Regions from separate parts of the Sphingomonas sp. NIBR02145 genome, predicted to be linked through region 2. Evidence: predicted binding sites of a transcription regulator. Region 2 holds the regulator's gene; each other region holds the start of a gene.
The links. The regulator LexA, encoded in region 2, represses DNA repair genes until DNA is damaged. The targets are predictions, from matches to a motif close to GTTCCNCNCTTGTTCT.

Region 1 (5,654 bases), 1.1 Mb from region 2:
CGACGCCTTTCGAAGCCCGACCGGGCCCTGCCACCCAGGACCGGACACCTTGCCAGGAACCCGCGCCGATGGCTCCTCGTTCTGTCGATGGGGGTACTGGAGCGTGCCATGACCGAGATAGACCGCCTCATCGCCCAATCCGAAACGGAGCTTCTCCGGGCAAGGACCGCGCAGTCCGTCGACGCGCGCGATCGTCATGTGATGTGCTCGGAACGCCTGCTCGACGAAGCCTGGCGGCTTAACGAGGCCGACGCGGATTTGCCGCCGCTCGAGAGCGGTCTGTGGTGCGTGCGTACAGACGGGATGCGCGCGGCCGCCTGAGGCCCGGAACAGGCACCCGGCGGGACGGTTGGGAAAGGACGAGGAGAGACATCATGACCGATCATGTTCCCCAAGGGGCCAGTCCCCAGGATTTCCGCGAGACTGCCGAACGCAGCCTCGATGCCGGTATCGCCGATGAGAGCGCCAGCTACGCGGCCGCGGCTGTACCGGCCGGCGACGATCCGGGACGGCAGGATGCCGATGGCATCCCCCAGACCGGCGAGGAGGATCCGCTCGCGCAGGTGAGCGACGGCGATTCGAGCGCGGGTGCCGCCGAGTTCGCGCGCATGGAGCGCGCCGAGGCGCCGCAGGAGTCGGTGGACGGTAGCGACAGCATCGAGCCCGGTCGTATCCCGGGCTCGGCGGAAGACATCGAGGTGGCTGGCGTGACCGGGCCCGGCCCGAGTGGCTGACCGCGGATCTAGCGGAAGTCCCGTGGCTTGATCTTGATGCCCTCGGTCGGCTGTCCGGGAATGATGCCGGATCCCAGGCGAAGGTCCGGGATATAGATATCGCGAGGATTGCGGCCGAGCGGCCGCTCCGCCGGATCGCGCGGATCGGGGCCCTGGCCGTGCCTGACCACATCGGCCCGCGCGACGCGGTAGATGTCGGCGACCTCGCGCCGGCTCCCGACGCTCGCCAGCAGCGAGGACAGGTCGTCGAGCTGCTCGGCGATGACGTGGATGACGTCGCCTTCGCGCTGCACCTTTCCGCGAAGACCGATCATCGAGGCGCCGAGCACGACGCTGCGATATTTCTCGAAGACGCCGGTCCAGACGACGAGGTTGGCGATATCGGTTTCGTCCTCGATCGTGATGAACATCACGCCCCTGGCCGAGCCCGGCTTCTGCCGGACCAGGACCAGTCCCGCGAGATTGATCCAGCGGCCGTCCCTCGTCGTCCGGGTCGCCGAGCAGGGCAGGATATGCCTGTCGGCAAGTTCCTTGCGGAGGAAGGCGAGTGGATGCGCCCGCAGCGACAGGCTCGTGCTGCGATAATCCTCGACCACTTCCTGACCCTCGCCCATCGGCGTCAGTATCACCTCGGGCTCGATGGCCTCATCGCGCCAGGCCTGGTCACGCCGGTCGGCGGCCGCGAACAACGGCAGCGGCGCGTCCGCCAGGCCCCGGACCTGCCAAAGCCCGCTCCGGCGCGTCTGGTCCAGCGAGCCGAACCCATCGGCCTCTCCGATACGGTTGAGCGCGCCGGCGCCGATTCCGGCGCGCCGCTGGATTTCCTCTACGCTGGCATATCGCCCTTCGCCCCGCGCGGCGACGATTGCAGCCGCATCGGCATTGGCGAGGTCGCGAACCATGCGCAGGCCCAGGCGCACCGCCATGTAGCGCCCGTCGGTCGGCTCCAGTGTACAGTCCCAGCGGCTGGCGTTGACGTCTATCGGGCGCACCTCGACGCCGTGCTCGCGGGCGTCCCGGACGATCTGTGCGGGCGCGTAGAAACCCATCGGCTGGGCATTGAGCAACGCTGCGCAGAAGGCGTCGGGATGATGGCATTTCATCCAGCTCGAGGCATAGGCGATGAGCGCGAAGCTCGCCGCATGGCTCTCGGGAAAGCCATAGCTACCGAAACCCTCGATCTGCTTGAAGGTCTTCTCGGCGAAGTCATGGGCGTATCCGCGCGCGACCATGCCGTCGATCAGCTTGTCGCGAAAATGGCTGACGCCACCGGTCAGCTTGAACGTCGCCATGGCGCGGCGGAGCAGGTCCGCCTCGCTCGCCGAGAAGCCGGCGCATTCGATCGCAACGCGCATCGCCTGCTCCTGGAAAAGCGGTACGCCGAGCGTCTTCTCGAGCACGCGGCGCAGTTCCTCCTTCGGATAGGTGACCGCCTCCTTGCCCTCGCGACGCCGGAGATAGGGGTGGACCATGTCGCCCTGGATCGGGCCCGGGCGCACGATCGCGACCTCGATCACCAGGTCGTAGAAGGTGCGCGGCTTGATGCGCGGCAGCATCGCCATCTGCGCGCGGCTCTCGATCTGGAAGACGCCGAGCGTGTCGGCCTTGCGGATCATCGCATAGGTAGCCGGATCCTCCGCCGGGATGGTCGCGAGGTCGAGCGCGACGCCCTTGTCGGCCTCGAGGAATTCGAAGGCGCGCCGCATGCAGCTCAGCATGCCGAGCGCCAGCACGTCGACCTTCATGAAGCCCAAAGCGTCGATGTCGTCCTTGTCCCATTCGATGACCTGGCGGTCCTCCATTGCGGCGGGCTCGATCGGCACCAGGTCGTCGAGCCGGTCCCGGGTCAGCACGAAGCCGCCGGGGTGCTGGGAGAGGTGCCGCGGCGTGTTGATCAGCTGCCGCGCCAGCTCGAGCGTGAGCGCGAGCCGGGGATCTGCCATGTCGAGATTGAGTTCCTCGGCTTGGACGGAAGTGACACCCTCGCGGCTCCAGCCCCAGACCTGGCTCGCCAGCCCGGCAGTCATGTCCTCGCTGAGCCCCAGCGCCTTGCCGACCTCGCGTACCGCCCCGCGCGCGCGGTAGCGGCTGACGACCGCGGTGAGCGCGCTGCGGTCACGGCCATAAGTCTCGTAGATCCACTGGATCACTTCCTCGCGCCGCTCATGTTCGAAGTCCACGTCGATATCCGGCGGCTCCCTGCGCTCGGCGCTGACGAAGCGCTCGAACAGAAGTTCGGAGCGGACCGGATCGATCGACGTGATGCCGAGGCAATAGCATACCGCCGAGTTGGCGGCCGAGCCCCGGCCCTGGCAGAGGATGTCCCGCGAGCGCGCGAAGGCGACGATGGAATGGACGGTCAGGAAATAGGGCGCGTAGTCGAGCTGGCCTATGAGGCGCAGCTCATGCTCGAGCTGCGCGCGGATCTTCGGCGTCACGCCGTCCGGATAGCGCCCGGGGGCCTTCTCCCAGGTCAGCCGCTCCAGCTCCTGCTGGGGGGTGCGCCCCGCCCCCTTGATCTCGTCGGGATATTGATAGCGGAGGTGCTCGAGGTCGAAGCTGCAGCGCTCCGCAATCTCGAGGCTTCGTACGACCGGACGCGTATCGCCGAGATAGCGGCGGTACAGCCGCTCCATCTCCGCGCCGGTCTTCAGGTGCCGGTCGGCGATCCTTTCGCGGCGGTCGCCCAGCGCATCGACCGTACATTTCTTCCGGATGCAGGTGACCACGTCCTGCAGCAAACGCCGCTCCGGCGCGTGATAGAGCACATCGCCCGTCGCCACGGTGGCGACCCGCGCCTTCGCCGCCATTTCGCACAGGTCGCGCAGTCGCACCGCGTCGCGCGGGCCGCGGCGCAGCGCAAGCGCCAGATAGGATCGGTCGGCGAAGATACGGCTGGTCCGGTCCAATGCCGCCAGAGTATCGGCATTGGCCCGGTCCGGAACCAACACGCCGATAAGTCCCTGGTTCCAGGTCTCGATATCGCCCCAGTCGAGATGACAGGCGCCCTTGCCGGCCCGGCTCTTGCCGATCGAAAGCAGGCGTGTGAGCCGGCTCCAGGCGGTCCGGTCGGTCGGATAGACGAGCAGGGCTGTGCCATCGGCCAGATCGAGCCTGCAGCCGGCAATGGAGCGCACGCCGGTCGCCTTCTGGGCGTCCCAGGCGCGCACGATTCCCGCGACCGAGTTGCGATCGGCGATACCGAGCGCGGGAAGACCGAGCAGCGCCGCCGCAGCAAACAATTCCTCGGGCGAGGAGGCGCCGCGCAGGAAGCTGAAATGCGTGGTTACCTGGAGTTCGACATAAGAGGGGCTGGACATGGGACGAGTCGGCAAGAGGAACGGTGTTCCTTATATGTTCTTGCCGGCCGGGTCGAATCGATCCTCAGGCCTCATTGCCCCGGACCGACGCTCGTGTCCGGGGCCGACCGCCGCCTAGTCGCCCTGCGCCAGCAACGTGCGGATCGCCACCGCAAGCGTCTGGAGCTTGTATGGCTTGCGAAGAATGGGAAATTCCCGCTGGTCCGCGGGAATGAACTGCTTGCTGCTATAGCCGCTCGCCAGCAGCACCGCGACCCGATCGTTCTGCTCGCGCACGCGCTTGGCAAATTCCAAGCCGTTCATGCCCGGCATGACGATGTCGGAGAATATCAGGTCGACCGAGTTGTCTCTCAGGCGCTCGAGCGCTTCCTCGCCGCTCGCAGCCTCGACCACCTCGCAACCGAGATCCTCGAGCAGCTGTCGCGCGAAATAGCGGACATGGTCGCTATCCTCGACCAGCAGCACATTGAGGCCGGCGGAAATCGAGACTTGGGGATCGAGCTCTGCCCCCTTTTGCGCCGGCTTGTCGGTCCGGGGCAGCAGAATGCGGACCGTCGTGCCGTGGCCGAGCTCCGATTCGATGGTTGCGGAACCCCCGGATTGCACGGCGAACCCATGGATCTGGGACAGGCCGAGCCCGGTGCCCTTTCCGGCCGGTTTGGTCGTGAAGAAGGGCTCGAAAACGCGCTCCAGCTTCTCGGGCGCGATGCCCTCCCCGGTATCGCTGATCGCAAGGCACACCATGTCGCCCTCGGGCCGCGAAAGGTTGCTCGTCACGAGACGGATCTGGCCTCCGTTCGGCATCGCATCGCGCGCATTCAACACCGCATTGAGCAACGCAGTCTCCAGCCCCGTCGGATCGATCTCGACCGGCCAGAGCGCCGGCGCCAGGTCGAGCTCGAGCGCGACATTGCCGCCCAGCGTACGCTGGAGCATCTCGGCCACCGCATCGAGACGAACGCTCAGATCAAGAACCTCGGGCTCGAGCGGCTGGCGCCGCGCAAAGGCCAAAAGCTGCGAAGTCAGGCTGGCGGCGCGCTCGGCGGTCTCCAGCATGACGTGGAGATAGCGGTTACGCTTTTCGGCGGGCAGGTCCGGCTGCTGCAGAAGGAAATCGGTCGAGCCGCGGATCACGGTCATCAGATTGTTGAAGTCGTGCGCGATGCCTCCGGCCAGCTCGCCGAGTGCCTGGAGCTTCTGCGACTGGAGGAGCGCGGCCTGGGTGTCGCGCAGCTCGTCCTGCGCGAGCTTGCGCTCGGTCACGTCGCGCGTGATCTTCGCGAAGCCGATATGGGTGCCGACCTCGTCGTAGATCGGATCGATGACGACATGGGCCCAGAACAGCGATCCATCCTTGCGGACGCGGCGAGCCTCGGCCTCGAACTTGCCTTCGCGCAGTGCCGTCTCGAGCGCCATGGCCGGCGTGCCCCGCGCGCGATCCTCTTCGGTGTGGAAGAGCGAGAAATGCTCGCCCAGCACCTCCTGCTCCTCATAGCCCTTGATTGCGCGGGCGCCGGCGTTCCAACTCGTGATGCGTCCGCTCGGATCGAGCATGTAGATGGCATAGTCGTGTACGCCCTGCACGAGCATGCGGAATTGC
Region 2 (5,654 bases):
GACATGCTCGCGGAAACCGGCGGCAGCGATGTCGAACCGGTTGCCTTGTCCGACCAGCCGGGGGCTGCTTGCAGCCTCGATTTGTGCCTGATCGAGCATCGTGCCGGGGCGCGGGTGTGGCGGGTTGCGGCGACGCGGAGCGGCTATGCCTTGCCCTGGGCCGAATTCACTACGCTATGTCGCAAGGTCGATGTGGTGATCAGCGACCGGCGCCTGCCGGCGGGCTGCGCGCCGCGCTGGCTCAAGCTCGATCGGCCGCAGCTGGCCAGGACCGGCGGGCTGGCGATTGCCTTTGCCAGCGGTCGGGTGGCGATGGTGCGTGGCGGAGGGCGGCATCCCTGGCGCGACCCGCCGAAAGTGCAGCCGGTCTATGTGCCGGAGCAGGGACTTGCACCTGTCCGGACACGAAATCGCTGGCGCTGACAGGGGCTTCGGGTTCTCCTCGGAGCATGATCCGGAACCCGAAGAAAAGCGACACGATCGAAGTGCGGCTGCCCCATGCGGTGAAGCGCGCCTTCATGGAGCAATGCCGGGCCGAAGGGCGGACGGCGAGCGATGTGGTGCGCGGCTATGTCGATGCGCATCTCGCCGGCGACGCGCCTGCGCCAAGCCGGTTGCGCCGCTGGTGTCGCCCCTTGGCCGCCGCAGGGATGATCGGGGCGATCGGGCTGGCCATGCCTGTCGCGGTGACTGCCGCACCGGATTTCCGGCCGAGCTATGCCGCGTTCGATCGCAATCATGACGGAGTGCTCACCCCCGACGAATTCGGTCCGAAGCGCGCCGAGCCGCGAATCCGGTGCGGAGAGCATCGGGTGATGGCGCTGCCGCTGCGCCGGGCCTCGATGCCCGATATTCGCGGGTTGCGGCCCTTTGCCATTTCCGCGTCCGACTTCACCCTGGCCAAGGCCGATGCCAATCGGGACGGCAGGGTCAGCTTCGCCGAATTCGCGGCGCACCGGCTCAGGATGTTCCGCGCCGGCTTCAACCTGCTCGATGCCGATCATGACGGCACGCTTTCGCCCGCCGAATATGCCGCCGCTTGGAACCTGTTCCGATTCCTCGGCCGGCAGCCCGATGTGGCGCCGTTCCAGGAACTCGACCGCAATGGCGACGGCAAGGTCGCCTGGAACGAGTTCCTGGCCTGAGCCTCAGTACTTGCGCAGCAGGCCGGCCAGCCGGCCCTGCACGCGGACCTGATCGGGACGGTAGCGCTGGGCGTTATAGTCGCGATTGGCCGGATCGAGCCGGATCATCGCGCCTTCCTTGCGGAAATACTTCAAGGTCGCCTCGGCATCGTCGATCAGCGCCACGACGATCTCGCCGTCGCGCGCCGTCTCGGTACGGCGGATCAGCGCATAGTCGCCGTCGAGAATGCCGGCCTCGACCATCGAATCGCCGGCCACCTCAAGCGCATAATGCTCGCCCGAGCCGAGCAAGGCCGCCGGAACCGGGAGCATCGACGAGCCTTCCAGCGCCTCGATCGGCGTACCCGCGGCGATGCGGCCGTGGAGCGGGATCTCGATCACATCGTTCGCGGGAACTGGTATCTGGGCCGCAGGGGAGGGATTCGAAACGGCCACCGCGGGGGCGGCGGACCTGGCCGCAGCGGCCGGCTTCGCATCGCCGCGCTCGGGCATGCGGAGCACTTCGAGCGCGCGGGCGCGGTTCGGCAGGCGGCGAATGAACTCGCGCTCCTCCAGCGCAGAGATCAACCGATGCACCCCCGACTTCGACTTGAGATCGAGCGCTTCCTTCATTTCCTCGAACGAAGGCGAGACGCCGGTCTCGGCAAGCCGATCGGCAATGAAGCAGATGAGCTCGTGCTGCTTGCGCGTGAGCATCCGGTTTCTCCTGGCGTGGAACAGACTGCGAACGTTTATGCAATGTTCCGCGCGCTTGTCAAGCGATGTCGAGGATTTCCGCCGAGTCGCCCGTTTTCGCCTCCGGCGCCCCGGCCGGACGCACGATCAGGCACGTCGCCCGTGCCAGCGTGCGCAGCATCGAGCTGTCCTGGATCGTCGCGGCAAAGGCGCGGCCCTCGACCAACTCGGCGCGGAGATAGTCAGCGCGCGCGCCCGTGGCGGGCAGCGGTTCGCCGAGCGGCACCGACCGGCTGCGCGGCAAGGGATCGGCGGCCCCCGCCAGATGCGCGACCAGCGGCCGCACGAACAAAGTCGCGGTGGCGAACACCGACACCGGATTGCCGGGCAGGCCGAGCAGCATCGCCTCGCCGAGCCGCCCGGCCATCATCGGCTTGCCCGGGCGCAGCGCGATCTTCCAGAAATCGATCTCCGCTCCCGCCGCGAGCAGCGCCGGGCGAACCAGGTCATGATCGCCGACCGAGGCCCCGCCGGTGGTGACGAGCAGATCGCAGTCGAGCGCGCGGAACGCGGCCTCGAGCACGCCCAGGCGATCGGGCAGGATGCCGAGGTCGATCAGCTCGACCGGAAGATCGGCCAGCATCGCGGTGAGCAGCAGCCGGTTGGTCTCGGGGATCTGGTCGGGCCCGAGCGGCGCGCCTGGCGGAACCAGCTCGTCGCCGGTGGAGAGCAGCGCAACCCGGACCTTGCGGCGGACGGGCAGGGTCGCGTGGCCGGCCAGGGCGGCAAGCGCGAGGGCGGCGGAGGTGATCCGGGATCCGGCGCGGAGCAATACATCGCCCTCGCTGAAATCGAGCCCGCGCGCACGGACATTGCCGCCAAGGCGCAGCGGGCCTTCGCCGGCAAGGGTGAGGCGGTCGCCCTCCCGCGCGGCTTCCTCCTGGACGAGTATGGTGTCGGCACCGGACGGCAGCGGCGCACCGGTGAAGATGCGGACGGCCTGGCCCGGGGAGACCTCGCCGGCAAAGCCACGCCCGGCAGCGCTCTCGCCGATCACCTCCCACGGGCCGGGCAGGTCGGCGAAGCGGATCGCATAGCCGTCCATCGCCGACAGGGCGGAGGCGGGCTGGGTGCGGAGGGCGAGAATGTCTCGCGCGACCCAGCGCCCGGCGGCCAAAGTGATCGGCACCTCCTCCTCGGCAAGCGGGGCGGCGCGCACGAACAGGCGCTGCTGGGCTTCGGCGACGGGGACGAGGGCGGCGGCCATGGTTGGTGACTAGGGCAAGCGGGCGGGGGTGCGCCAGTAGATGGTGAGGCCGAAGGCAGTCTTCATCTCGGTCACAGTGGAGCGCCTTGTACGCTGTTATGGGGCGACCCGAACTCCGTTATTCCTCGACTACGTGGACCTTGCACGGATTGCGATAGGACGGGTCAGGCTTAAGGCCCAGCTGTTCAATCAACGCATCTTGGTCTTCGTCGTGATAGATTCCCGTGAAATTAGGACCGAAGACTTTGTGGACCAAGTCAGACCCCAACCGAAACTCCGATTGCGGCGAAAGGCCGGTCAGCCGCGCCAATGCAGCACGCGTTGTGGGTCCTGCCTTCCCGTCGATTGACCCGGCGTAGAGGTTTTGGTCGCGCAATCGCTGCTGGATCGCCTTGATAAGAACTGGATCGTAGTCTGCCAGCGATGCTCTGTCCCAACAGGTTTCCGCCTTTGCGGTGCCGAGTGCCAAGGGCGCGGCAGCCGACATGGCGAGGGCAAATATTCGCATAGGAACGCTGATCATGTTTTAGCCTCCTTCATTTAGCTGCTTCCAGCAGGGCCAGAGCGCGGCGTGGCCAAGGATCGTCGACATCGAATAGCCCGATCTTGGATTGCAATTCAGTAGCCAACGCCCGGGCTCGATGGCTCGGGTAGGAGGAGCTCAACACATCCATGATCGCTACTTGCAGCGGATAAACGGCATAGGGATCGGCCTGCCGCACAGCATCGATTGCTGGCGCTGCGGGGAGACCGCTGCGCGAAAGCGAGGCTGCGCGTAGTGCTGCTGCATCCTGCTGCACGACCGCATTTGCCGATGTCGTGCGCCCCACTGTAGCGAACAACCGTGCGGCCTGATCATAATCACCGCGATAATATGAGATCATTGCACCGGAAAAAGATGCGATCTCATTCGACTGCGTGCCGATATCGTAAAGATAAACCCATCCTCGGCGACGGTCAGGTGTCACCAGAGACGTCCAAGGTCCATCGTGTTCCAGTGCGCGCATGGTTGGTCCTACCTCTGGTCCCGTGCAAACGCGTGTTTTTGTTGGGCAGAGCTTGAGGGCGCTTGGTGTACTAAATAGTGCTACTACGTCGTGTCTTAGAGGCACTGCCCCCATGACGTATAGCTGGCGAGGGGCGCCAAGTGACAGAGTTCGTCCGTCGCGCGACACCCTCCACAGGGCCTGAGGTGGCGCTGCCTCGTCCTCAAGCTGCCGAGTTAGCAGATAAGCCTGAACGACAACGTCCGGTCCCACCGCTCGGGCGCTGCCCCACAGGATCATGTCAAGGTCGCGATTTTCACGAAGCGTCGATGCCGCGGTGCGCGCCGCATTGCCCGGCAGCACATCGTCTGACCAAATGACCAGCCCGCTTCCAAAGTCGCGGTTGACGGGGTTTGGCCAAGGTTTTTTGCGAAGTGTGCGCCACACTGCGAGATTGAGCGTCGCTGTTACGTTCGCGCCAATCGTTCCCTCGGCTTCGAAGCGAGGAAGGTAGATTGTGACATCCGGTAATTGTTGCGTTGCTGGCGCAGCTCCGCCGAATAGCGTTAACAGCAGCGCCCCGGCACAGATACGAAGCCGCTTCATGCCCGCCCTCGGCAGCGGCTCCGCAGGTCCGCCTGAATACCCGCTTTGACAACGTCTACAGACGTAAGCGTGGGAGGTAAGGCGTTGGCCAATAGTCCAGCCTGTTGAAGCAGGCGGCAACTCGTGGAAGGGGTGCCCGCCGAATCCACCGATAGTGCGTAGAGCGCGACTACGATTACAAAGTTGCTCGACCTTTCGTATGAACCGCCCTCAATATGCTGGTTGATCGGGATTGCGATCGGTAGACGCCCGTTCAGCCGCCCCAAGAAGATATTTCCTTGGAAGGTTGAGAAATTGGTCGAGCGGCTGCCATGGCCTACCACGATCTGGATGGCGTTGCGTTGCTCCCAGCGTTGCTTAATTAGGTTCGCCGAAGGCAAGCTCGCCTGCGGTGCTGCGGCTACCTGAATGCGATCGCCGGCTGCCAATCTCAAGCTGGCATCCCACGCCAAAATATTCTGAACCTTTTCCTGTAAGGCAAACACCCACTGGCGGACATGCTCTTCCAGATTCCGGTCAGTACTTTGTGCGTATACTAAATCGATGTTGAGTCGTGTGGGTAGAACTTGACTCCTCGCAGGTGCGATTGCTGCAAGTGCCGGGATCAGAGTCAGCCAACGGGACAGGGGCATGTCAGCTTCTCCTTGCGCTGTTGCACTTCGCCGAACTCCAGTACATCCAATGTGACAGTGTAGCGGCAGGCTTCCCCGGGACTCGCCGTGGGTGGTTGCCCTAGTGCGGAACTGCCTATCCCGAACGATGTGATTTGCGGCTTGGAGGGGGCGATTATCTGTGCGCCCTCCTTTGCCGGGTTGGTAAGGGCCCAGTCACTCGTCCCAGTAGCGCTCGTGCGACGTAGGGTTCCGTCAGCGACTACAGCCGGACGGTTGCCCAAGTTGGTCAACCCGATCGCTACCTGATCGATCCTGCATTGTATCGGCAGGGCCTTAACTTTCGAGTAGGCTGAAGAGGTTC
Region 3 (5,654 bases), 1.1 Mb from region 2:
GCGCGTCGCAGGCGAAGGTGCGCGCGCCGGTATCGGCATGCAGCCTGCCCCGCGTCGGATACAGGCTCGGGACTGGGACCTCCACCCAGGCCCGGGCCCCGGCGACCGTCGGCGTCTCGGTCCAGCTCCCCTCCTGCATCGACGCCGCGCCCAGCAGTCCTGCCTCGGCTGGAGCCGCTTCCCGGGTCGCGCCGCTGGCCAGGTCGAGGAAGTGGATGGACCTGGGGATCGGTGCCGGCGCGAAGGGCCGATCGCTGGCCGAGGGCGCGAAGCGGTCGTCATAATGATAGCCGACAAGGCTTTCGCGATCGATGGCGGCGAGGGCGGTACGCAGCCCCGGCCGGGTCGCATAGACGATGCCGCGCCCATCCGCCGTGATCCGGAAGTCGCCGATGTCGTCGGCGCTCGTCGTCAGGGGCGCGCTGCCGCTGCCATCGGCGGCGGCCCGCCACAGCTGTACGGCCCCCGCGTCGCGCCTGCGATAGACGATCGACTGGCCGTCCGGCGTCCAGCGCGGCGTGATCGGATCGGCGAAGCCGTTCGGGAACTCGGCCTTGCCGCGGAAGTCATAGGAGAGCCGCAGGAACGTACCGCCACGATCCACGATGCGTGCGAGTCCGCCGGCCCGGATATCGACCACCATCATGGCGATACAGAAGCTGTTGGTCGCAGGATCGCCCCGTCGAAGCTGGAAGGCCGCGCGTGTGCCATCGGCCGAGACCGAGAAGAGTCGGTCATATTGCTGGTTGGGATCGACCGGGCCGATGTCGCGCAGCCGCACCAGGTCCTCGGGCACCAGGGCGTGCCGGGGCAGGTGCGCCCCGGACGGTACGAGGTCCATACAGTCCGGGGCGGCCCTTGCCGGGCTCGATAGCACCAGCGCGGCAAGGGCAATCAGGAGGCGACGCGTCACCATTGCTTCGTCACCGACAAGGCGACGAACCGTCCGATCGGCGACTGGTTGGTCGAATCGAATGGAATCGAGGCGGCGGATGGATTGCTAATCGGATCCGGCGCCTCGTTCAGCAGGTTCTGTACCGTGAGCCGAAGCTCGAGCTTGGCGAGCGGACCATGCTCGATGGCGGGGCGGAACGACCCGCTCAGGTCGAGCGTGGTGAAGGCGCCCACGGTCGATTGGGGCGGGCGGCGCCTGTCGAGTGTGCTGCCGGCATAGTTGAGCGCGGCGGCGAACTGCAGCGTCCGGGACTGCCAGCTCGCCGAGGCACGGGCCCGCCAATGCGGCGGGGTGAAGATCAGCCCGGCGCGTTCCTCATAGGGCTGGTTCGCCACCGGCTGTCGCTTGTCGTCGAGATAGCTCGCGGATGCTGCCAACTGGAGCTGGCCGCCGCCACGGAGCGCGGCGCTATAGTCGATAGCGACATCGACGCCGCGGGCATGTTCGCGCGCCGTGTTGCGCAGGCTCGCATCGACGACCGCTGCGACCCGCGCCGGATCATAGGCCTGCCCGCTCTGGTTCTCGAGCCCGAGCGGGGCCTCGGCGATCAGGCCGTGCAACTGGCTGGCGCTGGGTGCGAAAGAGACGAAATTGGCCGCGGCCGGATTGGTGAACGCAGTCGTATAGTCGCTCACGGCGTTGGCGATGCGGCCTCGATAGTCGATGTCGAATCCGCTCGCCTCGATACGCAGGCCATCGAGCGGCTTGAACTCGATCGACAGCGTCGAACTGGTCGCGCGTTCTGCACGTAGGTCCGCGTTACCGCCGGCCACGAGCAGCACCGTCGAGCCCGCCGGGAGCGGCGGGGTCGGCTGCGTCGAGAACTGGTTGGCGCGCAGGAGGATGGCCTGGCGGGCCTGATTGACCTGGTTCAGGGTCGGGATTTTGAAGGACTTGCCCCAGCTGTACTTGAGCGTGATGCCCGGATGGGGGGCGTAGATCAGGCCCAGCTTCGGCGTCGCGACCTCGTCGATGCCGGCATAGCGTTCGTAGCGGACTGCGGCGCTGAGGCGCAGGGCGTCGAGCCAGGGCATGCGATTGGCGGCGCCGACAAGGGGCAGTGAAAGCTCGCCATAGCCGAACAGGCTCTCGCGCCGCTCGCTGGCGTCACGGGCTATTGTTGTGACCCCGCCGCTCGTCGATCGCACATCGAAGTCGAGCCGGAACCGCCTATACCCGCCACCCAGTGCGAGGCGCGCCTCGCCGCCAGGAAGACGGGCGAGCGGGCCCTCGGCACTCGCCTCGAAATTGGTGAGGTGGTTGTCATAGGCGGAGCGGCCCAGGGTCAGCCCGTTGATGTAGCGCTTCGCGTTGCTGACGGTCGCGCTCTCGCCATCGGTCATCGCGAGGGTCGCTTCCCACCCGCCGCCAGGCTTGAAGTGCAGCGACGGCGTAACCGAATAGGAGCGCACGATGGGCAGGCTGAGCTGGCCATAGGTGGTCACCGGGGCTGTCACGGAATAGGCGACCCCCTTGCGCGACCGGCGGTCGGCGAGTTCGGCGTCGAGCTCGAACGAGACCCAGCTCGCAAGGTCCTGATGGCCGGTCAGTACGCCGCTGACCTGCCGATATCCGCTGCCGAGCATCTGAGACGGGGCAAGGCCGCGCGTATAGTCCCGCTGGTCGGCGTAGATCGGCGTCGCCTTGCTATAGTCGATCGCGGCCATGAAGCCGCCGCCGGTCCAGCGCGCGCCGCCGACCCCCGAATATTGCTGCTGGACATTGCCCCCATCGGCCGAGCCGCCGATGCGCGCGCTCGCCTGGATACCATCATAGTCGCGGCGCAGAATGAGGTTGGCGACGCCGCCGACCGCGTCCGAGCCGTACAATGCCGAGGCCCCGTCGGTGATGACCTCGATGCGCTCGAGTGCCGCCAGCGGAATGATCGAGATATCGACGCCCTGGTTGACGGCGTCGTAAGGAAGGCGGTGACCGTTGATGAGCGTCAGCGTCGCGTCGGAGCCCAGCCCGCGCAGGTTGAGCGTGGTCGCGTTGTTAAGGTTGTTGTAGCCGCCCTGGTCACCGCCCCCCGCGACCCCGGGGTTCTGCCCGCCGGTGAAATTCTGGGGGATGATCCGCGAAATGCTCGCCATGTCCGGAAGGCCCTGCTCCTCGAGGCCGCGGCGCGTCATCACGATTACCGGCGAGGGGCCGGTGGCGCCGCGGATGCGCGTGCCCGTCACCATGATCGCCGGGTCGGTGCCGTCCTCCGCAGCTGCTCGGGCGCGCACCCTGACGACGAGCGCCCCGGCCTGCTGCTCGACGACGAGGTCAGTGCCCGCGATCGCCCGGCGAACCGCCTCCTCAATAGTGAACCTGCCCCGGATCGCCGGTGCCTGGCGGCCGCGGATATCGGCGTCGGCGAACAGGATCTCGCGGCCGCCCTGGCGGGCGAGCGCACGCAGCGTTGCGCCAAGGTCTTGCTGCGCCAGCTCGAAGGCGATCGATGCCTCCTGCGCGCTTGCCGGCAGGATCGCCATGCCGGCCGGGATCGCCGTCGCGCCGAGCAGCGCGGCGCAGAATGCTTTTCTCGAGACTCTCATTTCCACCCTCCCAATCGCCGAGCTTCGTGCGGCGTTGGGGGGATTGACGGGCGGGCCGGCGGAATACGGGGTCGGATCACAAAATATTTTTCTTGGCTGACGGCCCCGTAACGACCCGAGGATTCGTCTCTGCGCGAACGGCCCGGCCCGCGTTTTCGGCAAGCCGGTCCGGACCTCGGCGTCGGGCCCCGTTCTTGACGGCCCGGCATTCTTCCGAACAAAAAGGGAACGAATCAACCTCTTGTCGAGTCTTGGACCTTCATGCGGCAGCCAGCTGTCATTGCCGATCTGCGTTCACGCATCGCCGCCATCGAAGGCGTAGGGCAGCGGCACGCAGCGGTACCGTTCGGGATCGCGTCGCTCGACGGGCGGCTTCCGGGCGGCGGCCTGGCGACCGGCGCGCTCCATGAGGTCGCCGGCAGTGATGCGCTGTGCGACGACGCCGCCGCCACCGTCTTCCTTGCCGGCATCCTCGCCCGGATCGAGGGTCCGGTCTTCTGGTGCCTCAGATGGCGCGACCTGTTCGCGCCCGCGCTCGACCTGGCAGGCCTGCATCCGGACCGCGTCGTCCATGTCGAGGCGGGCAGCGACGCGAACGTCCTGCTGGCGATGGAGGAGTGCCTGCGCCATCCCGGGCTCGCCGGGGTGGTGGGAGAGGTCGCCAAGCTCACGACGACGGCATCGAAGCGGCTGCAGCTTGCCGCCGAGAGCTCGGGCACCACGGCCTTCGTGTTCCGCCGGGCCTTCCCGGTCGATGCCGTCGCGGAAGGCACCGCGGCGGTCACTCGCTGGCGCGTGCTCGCCGCGCCCAGCGAGCCGCTCGGCATCCCCAGCCTCGGCCGCGCCCGCTGGGACCTGCGCCTCGAGCGGGTGCGCGGCGGCGAGCCCAAGTCCTGGATCGTGGAGGCCTGCGATGCGCAGGGTCGTCTCGCTCTACCTGCCAAGCTGGTCGACCGACCGGCTGCGGCGGACGAGCGGCGTCTCGCGAGCTGAGTCTCGCGACGCCGCGCCGGCCGGCGACCGGCCGCTCGTCACCGCGCTCCCCGATCATGGCCGCAAGATCGTAGCCGCGATCGATCCCGCTGCGCGCAGCTTAGGCATAGCGCCCGGCATGACCGTCACCAGGGCGCGCAGCCTGGCGCCCGGGCTGATGGTGGTCGATGCCGATCCGGAAGGCGATCTCGCCGCGCTCCGGCGCCTCGCCTTGTGGTGCTCGCGCTATTCCCCCGTCGTCGCCCCCGATCCGCCCCGGGGCATCTGGATCGACGTCACCGGCTGCGCGCCGCTGTTCGGTAGCGAGCGCGCGCTGCTCAAGGACCTGCACCGCCGCATCGCCGGCGCCGGCTTCGCTGTACAGGTCGCGGTGGCCGATACGCCGGGCTGCGCCCATGCGGTCGCCCGGCACGTGCTTGCCGGCCGGCCGGTCGCGATCCCCCCTGGCGACCAGCGCAAGGCGATGGCGCTGCTGCCCCTCGCGGCGCTGCGGCTCGAGGCGCCGCTGGTCGAAGGGCTGCGCAAGCTCGGCTTCGAGCGGATCGAGCAGATCCTCGCGACGCCGCGCGGCCCGCTCGCCCGCCGGTTCGGCCGGGTGCTGCACCAGCGGCTCGACCAGGCGCTCGGCCACGCGCCCGAGCCGATCGAGCCGATCTTCGCGCCGCAGGTGCCGCGCGCCCACCGCGCCCTGCTCGAGCCGATCGCGACGCCGGAGGCGTTCGGCCGGGTGATCGGCGACCTCGTCGGCGACATAACCGCGCAGCTCGTCCGGCTCGGCAAGGGCGCGCGCCGGCTCGACTGCCATTTCCAGCGCGTCGACGGCCAGACGCAGGCGATCCGCGTCGGTACCGCCACGCCGACGCGCGACGCTGCCCATCTCGCCCGGCTGCTCCAGGCGCGTATCGACCAGATCGAGCCGGGGCTCGGCATCGAGGCGATGACCCTGGTAGCGCAGCTCGTCGAGCCGCTGGCCGCCGCCCAGGCCGATCTTGCCCGCGCCGGCCGTCGCGAGGCGGACGTGGCGGGCCTGGTCGACACGCTCGCGAACCGCTTCGGCGAAGCGAGCCTTCGCCGCGCCGCGCCCTTGCCGGGCGGCATGCCCGAGCGGTCGGTGGCGACCTTGCCCGCGCTCGCCCCTGCCGCAGGCGCGCGCTGGGCCGACG
Region 4 (5,654 bases), 1.1 Mb from region 2:
GCCGGTCGATCCGCAGGCCGAACATTCGCTTGAGATGCCGCCCATCCCGCGTGGCCCGTGCGGCCCCGATCGAGAGGTGCTGGTCGGCTCCATCAACCCGCTCGGCCGTGATCATGGCGGTACGCACGCCCAGCCCCCGCCGCTCGAGCACGAGGACAAGGTCTCCCACAAGATCCGCGATTACCTGTGCGATTGCCTCGGGCGTGCCAATAGGCTCGAGCAGCCGCCGGGATACTTCCGGCGCCTCGAACGCGATGACCGGCACGATGGGCTCGGCAGCGCGCCCCAGCGCCTGATCGAGCCGGGCAAGCGCCGCCAGGCCGAGACGCCGTGCCAATGGTCCGCGCGGCATCGGCAGCAAATCCTGGATGCGCTCGAGCCCGAAACGTGCCGCCGATGCCAACGCCTCGCCCTCGAGCCGAAGCGCGGCCACCGGCAAATGCGCCAGCGCTGAGACCTCCTGCCCGGACGGCAGGATCGTCACTGGTTCTCCCCCAAAGCGAGCGAACGCATGGGCGGCTCCGGCGGTACCCGCGATTGCGATCCGTGCCGTGAAGCCGAGGCGCGCAAGGAATCGCAGCACCCGCCGGCAAAAGCGTGCCTCGCCCCCGAACAGATGGGTGGCCCCTGTCAGGTCGAGCCAGATCCCATCGGGACCGGAGGGAGAGGCAATTGGCGTCCACCTGCCAACGGCATGGAGCGCCAGACGCTCAAGCCAGACCTGATCGCCCTCCGGGTCGGCTTCGCGCACATCGAGATCCGCTACCAGCGCGCGGGCGTGTGCCGCAGCCATGCCGGGCGCCAGATCCCGCGCCAAGGCAATCGGACAGGCCGCCGTCACCACTTCACGCTGCCCAACACGCTCGATCAGGACGGTCGGGCGTTCCCAAAGCTCCAGGGTCGGCCTCGGCATTGCAGGCTGCGGGGGCGCCCCCTCATCTGGCGGCATGGCACGAAACGGATGCTGCGCCGGCTCAGAACGCCGGCCAAGCTCCCGCATGGGCGGGCGCTGATGCGCCGGCAGCCTGGCAATCCGCTCCGCTTCCCCTTGCCGGCTATGCGCAGCGTCCTGCGCCCAGCGGGAGCCGGGTCGCCAGCCACCGCCGCGCGGGACCGAGCATGCCCCGGGGTCATCGTCGACCGCCGGCGGCAGGACGGATGCTGTGGACCAGAACCGCTCAGGCGGCGCGACTGGCCGCTCCAGCCGCCGCAGCCGCTCGATTGCGAACTGGGGCAGGTAGAGCGAGGCGACCCTTGGCATCGCAAGCCTCGACCAGAAGAGAAAAGGGATTGCCGCCGCGCTGGCGAACAAGATCGACCGACCAGCAACTCCGCCCGACCCCAGGATGCGCCAACGGCACCGACGGCGCGCAGCCGATCCGCCAGCGCGTACATGCTGCGGACGGGATCTCGAGCGGATCGCGCGCCTTTCGCGCCCAGCGCCGCAGCAGCAGCATCGGCGTGCGCCCATCCGCGGCAGCGAGCTGAAGCCGGCGGGTTGCGGTCTGGTCGGCCGCCTTCACCTCGGCAACTACCGCGGCAAAGCTCCCGTCGCGCAGGCAATCCTCGGCAAGGGCGAGTGCCATGACCTCGTCCCTGCCCTGGCAATAGATCAGCTTCGTCGGCGGGAGCCCCGCCTGCTCAAGGCCCGGCGCGTAGAGATCGAAGCTCGTCAGAGCCCAGACACTGGTCGCAGTGGCTTCACGGGCAAAACGCGCGGCCACACCGGCAGCGAACAGGGTCGCCGCTGCATCGTCGCCCAAGGTGGGAGATGCAGCCGCGATCTCGTGCAGGCCGCCACCGTCCAACCCGCCATGGGCAAGCCGCGAGTCGATCGCCTCGATCCCGAATGGTAACAATGGGGCACCGCTCGTCACCGGCACGGCGATACGCGCCTTCAGCTCGGCGAGCAGGCGTGCGCGATCATTCTCGGGAAAGGGAGCGGCGGTTTGCATAAGGGAATAACGACTCGTTCGTTCCCATTATGTTCCGCGCATATCGTCCCTTCGTCAAGCCATGGGTTTTACCCACGCCCGTCATCAGGCGCGTTGCTACCCGGGCGGCCAACAAAGGGTGGAAAGCGGACGGGCGGCTTCTGCGAGGATCGGCCTTGCGAGACTTGGGAGATTAGTCGACCGGACAGAGACGGAGGTGAGCAATCCCATCCTGGGTCCAGGCGTGCACCTTAGATCACCCCCCCTCGACATCCGGAATAAATACGGCTGTCGTAAACCCTGAAGCGCTGTGTCGCCGCTCCACCTTGCCTCCGAGTTGCTTCGCGAGGAGTCGAACAAGCTTGGACCCGAGGCCGGGCTTGCTCTCGCTGTCACAACCGATGCCATCATCCGAAACGATGATCTCCAAGCCGCTGTCCCTCTGGGTGATCTCAACCCTCACGATCCCACCGCTCTCGCCGGGATACGCATATTTGAAACTGTTGGTCACCAGTTCGTTCACGATCAGGCCGAGTTGGACTGCAACGGGTCCAGCCACGTCAATGGGGTCGCACTTCACCCGCACCGCAATGGGGCGCACGTCGCGCAAAAGATCTCCCAGCCCGTGGCACAATCCGCCGACATAGTCCGCAAGATTCACCCGTCGGTAGTTTCTGCTCTCGCGCAGCCGCTCCTGCGCTTGGGCCACGACGAGCACCCGCGCGTTGGCTGCGTCGAGCGCCGCGCGGACCTCGGGATTATTGGATGCGCGGCTTTGCAGATTCATGGCGGCAGAAATGATTGAGAGATCGTTTTTTGTGCGGTGCGCGAGTTCCTCCAGAAGCAATGCCTTAGCGGCCTCGCTTTCGTTGAGTTTCGTGATCGTCTTGCGCAACAACTCCGTGACGGCCGACATCGTAAATCCGATCAGGACGAATATCGCCAAGGCCAGCCACGCCTGCATCCCGACGTTGAGTGTGAATCTCGGTTCTATGAAGAGATAGGCAGCGATCGCCGCGCTGAGGATAGTCGCAAAGAATCCAGACCCCCGGTCAAACAGCAGTGCGCAGAGAAATACCGCGGGAATGAATAGCAGCAGGGGAAAATGCTGTAGCGGCCCCTCGAGCGCGTAACGAAGGCCCGTCGCTGAAAGGATGATAAGAGCGCTGGTCCCATATCGCACTGCGGTGCCATGCCCTCGGTTCGGGAGAAGCCGGACCACTAGGTTTTCGATTGATGGAGCTCTCGGGGCGTCCGACATATTCTGCAGGCCACCTTTCCAGCCGCGCCGGGATGTGAACCATTCGAGCGGCGCGCGCGCTAACTCAGATCAACCTGGAGGTATCGCCTCTAAACTTGTGTTCACTGGTTCGTGCCTCCGATGAAGCGTCGCGCAACGTGCGGCATCGCCATAACGACGACGGTCCGGAATTGGGGCTTTTGGCCTCCTGTCCGCTTCTGGACGGGCGGCTGCCCGGCTGAGCGACCGACAAGCGGTGGACTGCCGCCCGACCGATATCAGCGCTTCCCTAGCCGTTCCAAGGGCACATCTTGCGCTGCATGCGACCAGCCCCGGAGCCTCTATTTCCAATGAGCCCCAAATTTCGCCTCCATCCGACGAAGTTCCTCATCAAGCACGGCCACCTCAGCATCGTTCTGGTCCGCAACTGCGAAGCGGATGCGGGTACTGAGCTCGGCCATGGCATATTTGGCGTATGCCAGCGCATTTGCTTCGCGCTCGATCACCTCTGTCGCTTGGCTTGCGAGGGCCTTCAGGAACTCAAGGCCGTTCGCGTCCACGGTCCGGGGTTTCTGGTCCAGAAGGCATAACGTACCCAGCGCAAAGCCATCGCTGGTTACGAGAGGTGCGGCGAAATAGGCACGCACGTTCATCTCAAGCACGGCGGGAGCGAACTTGAAGCGTGGCTCGTGCCAAGCATCGGGGACACACAAAGGCGCGTAATTGCGAACTCCAATCGCGGCGTCGCAGAAGCTGTCCGGCCTGGCGAACTCCCTAGGATCGAAGCCGTAGGCGACGGCTAGCCACAATGTGGAGCGGTCGACGATAGACACTGCGGAAAAGGGAAAACCGGTCTCTGCGGCGACCCACTCAACGATTTGGGAGAGCTCGGCGTCACCGCTCATGCCAAACACGCCGCTCGTCAGCACGCGCGCCTGACGGCGAAGCTCTGCGAGTTCCCGCTGGTTACATTCGCGAGCCTGTTCGATCAATCGAACCTCCTTAATCGATCCCGCGCCTCTATACTCGCGCTAGCGCCAACTCAGGCGCGAACCACTGTCACCTGACAAATATTATTAAGCCATTCAATGATAATGAGGCAATTCTACCAAATTTAAACGAGGCGCGCGCATGTAATATTGCTCACCAGCTCAGAGAATATTTGCGCTACTAAGACGTATCGGCGAAATGACAGTCGGCCTTCGGGCTCTTCACGATCGAAGCAAATGATACTGCCATGCCGCTCCGTCGAGCCAATCGTCCTAACGCACGTTAAACTGCAGAGCTTGGCCGCAACCTCGCGCGATCCTGTGGGTTGGGCGGTGACCAGAACGTTGGGTAGCCGGACACGTACGATCCCGATCGCGCGCGGGTGCCTGCCCTATGAACGGTGGCCCCGGTCGCAGGCGCGCGTTGGCTTCGGCGCGCGCAGGCACCCGCAAGGGCCTTCGACGAGGACCTATGAAACCCGAATTCCTGACCATCCCCACCCATGCGATCACGCGTCGCGATCCCCAGCGCTGGTCGGTCCGCAGCGAAAGCGATCCGCTATCCGAGGTGTTGCTGTGCGGACCCGCCTATCTCGCTCCGGTGCCATGCTGCTCGGTCACGCGCGACAGCCTGGGCGATGGCCATCAAACCGATACCGCCAAGGCGCTCGCGCAGCACCGGCAGTTGCAGGCGTTGCTGGAGCAGCTCGGGACGCGTTGCCATGTGCTCGACCCGCTCCCGGACCTTCCCGACCTATGCTTCACGCGCGACTGCGCGGTCGCTACCCCGTGGGGACCGGTGCTGCTCAATCCGGCGGTGGCGCATCGGCGGCGCGAGGTGGACCATGTCGCGCGCTATCTCGGAAATCGGGGCGGCGGGCCGCTGCTGCGGATCGAAGGCGGCACCGTCGAGGGTGGCGACGTCTGCGTCGCGCGCGACGGGCTCGCGATCATCGGATGGTCCGGGGAGCGGACCAGCCTTGCTGGCGCACAGATACTGGGCGAGTTGTTTCGCGGCCATGGCTGGGAAGTCTTGTTGTGCCCGTTCGACGCCTACCACCTCCATCTCGATACGATCTTCTGCATGCTCGACGCGCATTTCGCGCTTGCATGCATCGACGCGCTCCCGGAGGCGTTCCTGTCCGCGCTCGCGGCACGCGGCATCCGGGTTCTACCGGCGCTGGAGGCGGAGTCGCGCAAGCTCGGGTGCAACATCCTCTCGCTGGACGGCTCCACGATCCTGATCGCCGAGGGACAGCACCGCCTCCACGCGATGCTGCTGCAGGCGGGGTTCAAGCCGCTTCCGGTCGACATTTCCGAATTTGCGGCATGCGGCGGCGGACTCCATTGCCTCACCATGCCACTCGCGCGGGGCTGACCCCCATGCCCGAGGTCGGAGGACTCCCCGCCCGGACATAAGTCGGACGGAAAAAGACTGCCGAGCAACCAGTCGGGCCGCTGTGCATTGTCGCTGCGTGCCGCACTACATCT

Region 1: the regulator LexA is predicted to act here: its motif matches at 4,080-4,095, upstream of O3305_RS20150 (error-prone DNA polymerase).
Region 3: the regulator LexA is predicted to act here: its motif matches at 3,713-3,728, upstream of O3305_RS19945 (ImuA family protein).
Region 4: the regulator LexA is predicted to act here: its motif matches at 1,976-1,991, upstream of O3305_RS07105 (ImuA family protein).

Annotation. Positions count from the first base shown of each region.
Region 1 is NZ_CP114791.1:4,395,714-4,401,367, reverse strand. Features, by position in the region: gene O3305_RS20160 (hypothetical protein) at 109-321, shown strand; gene O3305_RS20155 (hypothetical protein) at 375-734, shown strand; gene O3305_RS20150 (error-prone DNA polymerase) at 743-4,054, opposite strand; gene O3305_RS20145 (hybrid sensor histidine kinase/response regulator) at 4,169-5,654, opposite strand, start outside.
Region 2 is NZ_CP114791.1:486,029-491,682, forward strand. Features, by position in the region: gene O3305_RS02330 (ComEC/Rec2 family competence protein) at 1-423, shown strand, start outside; gene O3305_RS02335 (EF-hand domain-containing protein) at 450-1,145, shown strand; gene lexA (transcriptional repressor LexA) at 1,149-1,841, opposite strand; gene O3305_RS02345 (molybdopterin molybdotransferase MoeA) at 1,900-3,087, opposite strand; gene O3305_RS02350 (peptidoglycan-binding domain-containing protein) at 3,206-3,610, opposite strand; gene O3305_RS02355 (hypothetical protein) at 3,624-4,679, opposite strand; gene O3305_RS02360 (hypothetical protein) at 4,676-5,311, opposite strand.
Region 3 is NZ_CP114791.1:4,358,052-4,363,705, forward strand. Features, by position in the region: gene O3305_RS19935 (Atxe2 family lasso peptide isopeptidase) at 1-913, opposite strand, end outside; gene O3305_RS19940 (TonB-dependent receptor) at 910-3,498, opposite strand; gene O3305_RS19945 (ImuA family protein) at 3,760-4,491, shown strand; gene O3305_RS19950 (Y-family DNA polymerase) at 4,412-5,654, shown strand, end outside.
Region 4 is NZ_CP114791.1:1,606,300-1,611,953, forward strand. Features, by position in the region: gene O3305_RS07100 (DUF6504 family protein) at 1-913, opposite strand, end outside; gene O3305_RS07105 (ImuA family protein) at 1,179-1,955, opposite strand; gene O3305_RS07110 (sensor histidine kinase) at 2,191-3,117, opposite strand; gene O3305_RS07115 (GAF domain-containing protein) at 3,516-4,166, opposite strand; gene O3305_RS07120 (dimethylarginine dimethylaminohydrolase family protein) at 4,636-5,541, shown strand; gene O3305_RS07125 (DUF6894 family protein) at 5,639-5,654, shown strand, end outside.